One region of the Enterobacter sp. E14S genome, then DNA from elsewhere that is predicted to be linked to it. Evidence: predicted binding sites of a transcription regulator. Region 1 holds the regulator's gene; the other holds the start of a gene.

The links. The regulator PurR, encoded in region 1, represses purine synthesis genes. The targets are predictions, from matches to a motif close to CANGCAAACGTTTGCNTG.
Region 2: a site for PurR is predicted at 1,378-1,395, ahead of pyrC (dihydroorotase). Genes of this name have one in related genera too.

What each region holds. Positions count from the first base shown of each region.
Region 1 covers NZ_JBVODQ010000001.1:171,917-175,421, reverse strand. The annotation lists gene ACZ6J2_RS00885 (MFS transporter) at 1-1,034, opposite strand, end outside; gene cydH (cytochrome bd-I oxidase subunit CydH) at 1,198-1,287, opposite strand; gene purR (HTH-type transcriptional repressor PurR) at 1,585-2,610, shown strand; gene punR (DNA-binding transcriptional activator PunR) at 2,628-3,505, opposite strand, start outside.
Region 2 covers NZ_JBVODQ010000003.1:45,221-48,725, forward strand. The annotation lists gene mdtH (multidrug efflux MFS transporter MdtH) at 1-648, shown strand, start outside; gene ACZ6J2_RS08385 (lipoprotein) at 772-1,332, shown strand; gene pyrC (dihydroorotase) at 1,459-2,505, shown strand; gene dinI (DNA damage-inducible protein I) at 2,580-2,825, shown strand; gene bssS (biofilm formation regulator BssS) at 3,100-3,354, shown strand; gene solA (N-methyl-L-tryptophan oxidase) at 3,471-3,505, shown strand, end outside.

The DNA of each region.
Region 1 (3,505 bases):
CCGGCCGCGGCGCCCAGGGCATTACCCAGGTTAAACGCACCGATATTCACGGAAGATGAAAGTCCCGGCGCCTCGTGCGCGACACGCATTACGCGCATCTGCAGCGGCGGCACCACGGCGAAAGTGGCGGCTCCCCAGACGACCATCGCAATCGCGGCCCCGAACTCATTACGCGCCAGCCACGGAATGGCAACCATGATGACAATCAGCAGGGTTAAGAAGCCCTTCAGCGTCCCACTCACGGAACGGTCGGCAAATTTCCCGCCGAGATAGTTGCCAATCGAGAAGCCCACGCCAATCAGCACCAGCATCGCGGTAACGAAGAGAGGCGTTGCGTGGGTGATATCATGCAGTACCGGTGAAATATAGGTGTAGAGGGTAAACATCGCCCCTGCCCCCAGCACGGTGGTGAGCAGTGCGGAGAGCACCTGCGGACGCATCAGCACCGCCAGCTCTTTACGCACTTCCGGACGTTCTCCGGCGCTTCCCTTTGGCAGGGAGAAGAACAGCGCCACCATCGCAATCACGCCCAGCCCGGCCGTCGCCAGGAAGGACATACGCCAGCCGATCGCTTCTCCCAGCCAGGTTGCCGCAGGCACCCCGCCGATATTGGCAATCGTCAGCCCCATAAACATGGTTGCCACGGCGCTCGCCTGCTTGTGTTTTGGCACCACGCTGGCAGCCACGACCGACCCCAGCCCAAAGAACGCGCCGTGGTTAAGGCTGGTCAGAATACGCGACAGCATCAATGTGGTGTAGTCCGGCGAAATGGCCGAAAGCACGTTGCCCAGGGTGAAAATCGCCATCAGGAAAATCAGCGCATTGCGGCGCGCGCGGTGCGAAAGAAGAAGCGTCATTAGCGGCGCCCCTACCATCACGCCGATAGCGTAGGCGCTGATTAACATCCCTGCCGCAGGGATAGAGACATCTACGCCCCGGGCAATAACAGGCAGTAACCCCATCGGGGAGAATTCAGTGGTGCCAATCCCAAAAGCGCCAATCGCCAGGGCCAGCAGGGGAAAATTGATTTTCATGCGTCAACTCCGGATGCCGTGTCATGTGGTGACACAGAACAAAGAAGCGGAAAGCATGACATCAATCACAAAAAATGAGAAGTTAACAAAATGGCAAAAGATTTTTGCCAGAGAAGTAACAATCCGGGGAGTCGGGAGGGAGAAGGCTCTCCCTCCGCGTAAATCAGTGCAGCGCAGCCGTCAGACCGGCCGCAACAATCAGAGCCAGCACAACAACGGTGGTGAACAGCGAAAACTTAAGATCGGAACTCATCAATTTTTCTCCTTTTAATCCCCACACGAAAAGTGAGCTTGCTCATTTTTGCACAGATTACGTCAAAAATCTTCCTGGATTTATACTGATAACCACTTTACCTCTTCCCCTTTTCATCAAGATAGGACAAAATTCCACGCTAAATTTATTAGCGTACCGGCCATTGACCCCCTCCTGACGTCCCGTGTCGTTTTCCCGGCGTGCCGCAATTCAACATTGCGAGATAAGGGTGAGAGAAGGCAAACGTTTACCTTCAGGTTTTTCAGGAGCTTAGGATATGGTCTGGAGTGACATTTAATGGCAACAATTAAAGACGTAGCAAAACGCGCAAACGTTTCCACTACAACCGTATCACATGTAATTAACAAAACCCGCTTTGTGGCGGAAGAGACGCGCAACGCCGTCTGGGCAGCGATCAAAGAGCTGCACTATTCGCCAAGTGCGGTTGCGCGTAGCCTCAAGGTTAATCACACCAAGTCCATTGGATTGCTGGCGACCAGCAGTGAAGCGGCCTATTTTGCCGAGATCATTGAAGCGGTCGAAAAGAACTGCTTCCAGAAAGGCTATACCCTGATTCTGGGCAACGCGTGGAACAGCATTGAAAAACAGCGTGCCTACCTGTCGATGATGGCGCAAAAGCGCGTTGATGGCCTGCTGGTGATGTGTTCCGAGTATCCGGAATCCGTGCTGTCGATGCTGGAAGAGTATCGCCATATTCCGATGGTGGTGATGGACTGGGGCGAAGCGCGCGCAGACTTCACCGATTCCGTTATCGATAACGCCTTTGAAGGCGGCTATATGGCCGGTCGTTATCTGATCGAACGCGGCCACCGCGAGATTGGCGTGATCCCCGGTCCGCTGGAGCGCAACACCGGCGCGGGCCGTCTGGCCGGTTTTATGAAAGCGATGGAAGAAGCGCTGATCACCGTGCCGGAAAACTGGATTGTGCAGGGCGACTTTGAGCCGGAGTCGGGCTACCGCGCGATGCAGCAGATCGTCTCCCAGCCGCACCGTCCGACCGCCGTGTTCTGCGGAGGCGACATCATGGCCATGGGCGCGCTCTGCGCTGCCGACGAGCTGGGCCTGCGCGTACCGCAGGATATTTCCGTGATTGGCTATGACAACGTGCGTAACGCGCGCTTCTTCACCCCGGCGCTGACCACCATTCACCAGCCGAAAGATTCGCTGGGCGAAACGGCCTTCAACATGCTGATGGACAGGATCGTCAACAAGCGCGAAGAGTCGCAGTCCATTGAAGTTCACCCGCGTCTTATCGAACGCCGTTCCGTAGCGGACGGTCCGTTCCGCGACTACCGTCGTTAATCGCTTTACGGGGCCAGCTACGCTGGCTCCCGTAACCATTCCCGGTTTAGCGTTTCGCTGTCTCCCAGATAATCCAGCAGCCAGGCCATCGCAGGCGAGACGTCATTTTGCTGCCAGGTGAGGCAGCAGGCCGCATCCGGGAACGGATTCTCCAGCGTCAGCTCAACCCACTCTCCGGTATCGATGCGCGGACGCGCGAAATGAACGGGCACCATCGCGACGCACAGCCCGGCGCTGAGGCACGTCGCCGACGATTCCCAGTCAGGGGCCACCACCCGCCGCTGGTTGTCCAGAAGCCAGGTGATACGCTTGGGCAATGAACGGGACGTATCCTCCAGCACCAGCGACGGCCAGTTGCGCAGCGTGTCATCGCTCAGCGGCCCTTCCATCGCCGCCAGCGGATGGTCGCTTGCCACCACGCATTTCCAGCTCAGCATTCCCATATCGCGAAAGGCGTAACGTCCCCCGACCGGGATCGCCTGCGTAGCCCCAATCGCCATCTCTGCTCTGCCGTCCGCCAGCGCATCCCAGACGCCGTTAAACACCTCCTGCGAGACCCGTAGCTCAACGTCAGAGAAATGACGGTAGAAATCGACGATCATCTGCCGGGTGCGTTCCGGCTTAACGATATTATCCACCGCGATGGAAAGATGTCCCCGCCAACCGTTAGCGATCTGCTGACACTGTTCGCGGGTGATCTGCATTTTTTTGATAACAGAACGCCCTTCCTTCAAAAACCACGCGCCTGCGGGCGTTAATTCCACATCACGATGCCGCCGTTCAAACAGCGGAACCGCCAGCCACTCCTCAAGCTGACGCACCGTGTAGCTGATTGCCGAAGGGACGCGGTGCAGCTCCTGCGCCGCACCGCTGAAGCTGCCGTTACGCGCAACGG
Region 2 (3,505 bases), on a different contig from region 1:
TGGAAACTGTCGACGGTCAAAGCGCCGGTCCGGGAAGGGCTTGGCCGCGTCCTGCACGACAGGCGTTTTGTCACCTATGTGTTGACTCTGACGGGATACTACATGCTGGCTGTGCAGGTCATGCTGATGCTGCCGATCATGGTTAACGACATTGCGGGGACCCCTGCAGCCGTTAAATGGATGTACGCCATCGAAGCCTGCCTGTCGTTAACGCTGCTTTATCCGATTGCCCGCTGGAGCGAGCGGCGTTTTCGTCTGGAGCATCGCCTGATGGCCGGTCTGTTCCTGATGACGCTGAGCATGATGCCGATCGGCCTGGTGAACTCTCTCCAGCAGCTGTTTACGCTGATTTGCACGTTCTATATTGGCTCGATCATCGCCGAGCCTGCCCGTGAAACGCTGAGCGCCTCGCTTGCAGATGCGCGTGCGCGCGGCAGCTATATGGGGTTCAGCCGGCTGGGGCTGGCGCTTGGCGGCGCATTAGGTTACGCCGGTGGCGGCTGGTTGTTTGATGCTGGCAAAGCGTTAAACCAGCCCGAACTCCCGTGGATGATGCTCGGCGTGGTGGGCTTTATGACGCTCCTTGCCCTGTGGTGGCAGTTCAGCCCGAAACGCAGCGCGAGCGGCATGCTCGAGCCTGGCGCGTAGCCTTTCCCTCGGGCGGGAGCCCTTCCCGCCCCACTTCTCAGTTTTTTCTGCTGGTTTCTGCCAATTCACACTGACATACTGGCGTAACAGGACAGAAGCGCCGATTTTTCGTTGAGGAACACTATGAAGAAAATTGTCTTTGCCGCGGCATTAGTTATCAGCGGCCTGCTGGTTGGCTGTAACCAGCTCACGCAATATACCGTCAGTGAACAGGAAATTAATCAGGCGCTGGAAAAACATAACAATTTCTCGAAAGACATTGGCGTGCCGGGACTGGCGGACGCGCATATCGTCCTTACGAACCTGACCAGCCAGATCGGACGTGAAGAGCCAAACAAAGTTACCCTGGCCGGTGATGCGGATCTCGATATGTCATCACTCTTTGGCAATCAGAAGGCCAACATCAAGCTCAAGCTGAAGGCCCTGCCCGTTTTCAACAAAGAGAAAGGGGCGATTTTCCTGCAGGAGATGGAAGTCGTCGATGCGCAGGTGTCGCCGGACAAGATGGCACCGGTTCTGCAAACCCTGATGCCCTATCTGAACCAGTCGCTGCGTAACTACTTTAACCAGCAGCCCGCGTACGTCTTAAGCGAAGACAAAAGCAAGGGTGAAGCTCTGGCGAAAAAATATGCAAAAGGTATAGAGGTGAAACCGGGAGAAATTATCATTCCTTTCACCGATTAACCTGAAGGGCGCTGCGGCGCCCTTTTTTTTACGGAAAAGTGTGCAAACGAAAACGTTTCCGCTTATGATTTGTGTCCGGCAAAAACAGCCATCCTTATGACTGATTCCTGACAAGCCGGAGCTTCCATGACTGCACAACCCCAGGTTCTTAAAATCCGCCGCCCTGACGACTGGCATATCCATCTGCGTGATGGCGATATGCTGAAAACCGTCGTGCCTTATACCAGCGAAATTTATGGCCGCGCGATTGTCATGCCTAACCTGGTTCCACCAGTCACCACCGTCGATGCCGCGATGGCCTATCGCCAGCGCATCCTGGATGCCGTTCCTGCGGGACACGATTTTACCCCGTTGATGACCTGCTATCTGACCGACTCGCTGGATCCGAACGAAGTGGAGCGCGGGTTTAACGAAGGCGTATTTACGGCGGCGAAACTCTACCCGGCAAATGCCACCACCAACTCCAGCCACGGCGTCACCAGCATTGATGCCATCATGCCGGTTCTGGAACGCATGCAGAAACTGGGCATGCCGCTGCTGGTCCACGGTGAAGTCACGCATGCCGAGATTGACATCTTCGACCGTGAAGCCCGCTTTATCGAGACCGTAATGGAGCCTCTGCGCCAGCGCCTGCCCGCGCTTAAAGTGGTTTTTGAGCATATCACCACCAAAGACGCGGCAGAGTATGTGCGCGACGGCAACGATCTTATCGCCGCGACCATTACGCCACAGCACCTGATGTTTAACCGTAACCACATGCTGGTGGGCGGGGTGCGTCCTCACCTGTACTGTCTGCCTATTCTCAAGCGCAACATCCACCAGCAGGCGCTGCGCGAGCTGGTTGCCAGCGGGTTCTCCCGCGCGTTCCTTGGCACCGATTCCGCACCTCACGCCCGCCACCGCAAAGAGGCGAGCTGCGGCTGTGCAGGCTGCTTCAACGCCCCAACGGCACTGGCCAGCTACGCGACCGTCTTTGAAGAGATGAACGCGCTCGAATATTTTGAAGCGTTCTGCTCCCTTAACGGCCCGCGCTTCTACGGCCTGCCGGTCAACGACACCTTCATCGAACTGGAGCGTAAAGCGAGCCACGTTGAGGAGTCCATTGCGCTGACGGATGACACGCTGATCCCATTCCTGGCGGGCGAAACCGTTAACTGGACGGTAAAACGTTAAAAAATCAATGCCCCTTGTTGTCAAACCGATAATATACCTGTATAAATAAACAGTATATTACACAGGGGGCATTTATGCGTATTGAAGTCACCATAGCCAAAACAACTGTTCTGCCTGCCGGCGCGCTTGATGCACTGGCAGGCGAATTATCCCGCCGTATTAACAACACCTTTCCCGACAACGCGGGTGCCGTAACGGTGCGTTACGCCGCGGCGAACAACCTCTCCGTCATCGGTGCTGCGAAAGAAGATAAAGATCGCATCAGCGAAATCCTGCAGGAAACGTGGGAAAGCGCAGACGACTGGTTTATCACAGATTAACACTGCTCCCTCATTGTGTTTTTTTGCCGGGTCGCCCCGGCTTTTTTTTGTCTAAAAATCCTGCAAGTTCAAATTAATTCGGCATCTTCTTTAAAAATCGTGAACGAGATGGTGTTTTATTGTTCGAACAATCCTAAAAAGCAGAAAAATGTGTTGCCACCTGTTTATTTTTCCCGTTGGAACCCTTATTACTTGGTATACTGAAGATGCTTTCAGAAAAACATGCATTGAACCTCAGAGCCGTTGTCTTCTAACACGCATTAAGGGGGTTATAATGGAAAAGAATAGTGAAGTGATCCAGACCCATCCACTGGTTGGCTGGGATATCAGTACCGTAGATAGCTACGATGCGCTGATGCTGCGTTTGCACTACCAGACCCCGAATCAACTCAACCGTGAAGAAGCGGAAGTTGGACAGACGCTGTGGCTAACAACAGACGTCGCCCGTCAGTTTATTTCTATTTTAGAGGCAGGTATTGCAAAAATAGAATCTGGCGACTATCAGGAAAATGAGTATAAACGGCACTAAGCTTATGCCCACTTTTCTCTCAACAGGCACCCTCGCGGTGCCTTATTTATTTCTCCCTTGTCTAACCCCGCGTTGTTAATTACTCTGCTAACAAAACATCAGTTTACGAGATGCATATGAGATACGACTTAATCATTATTGGTAGCGGCTC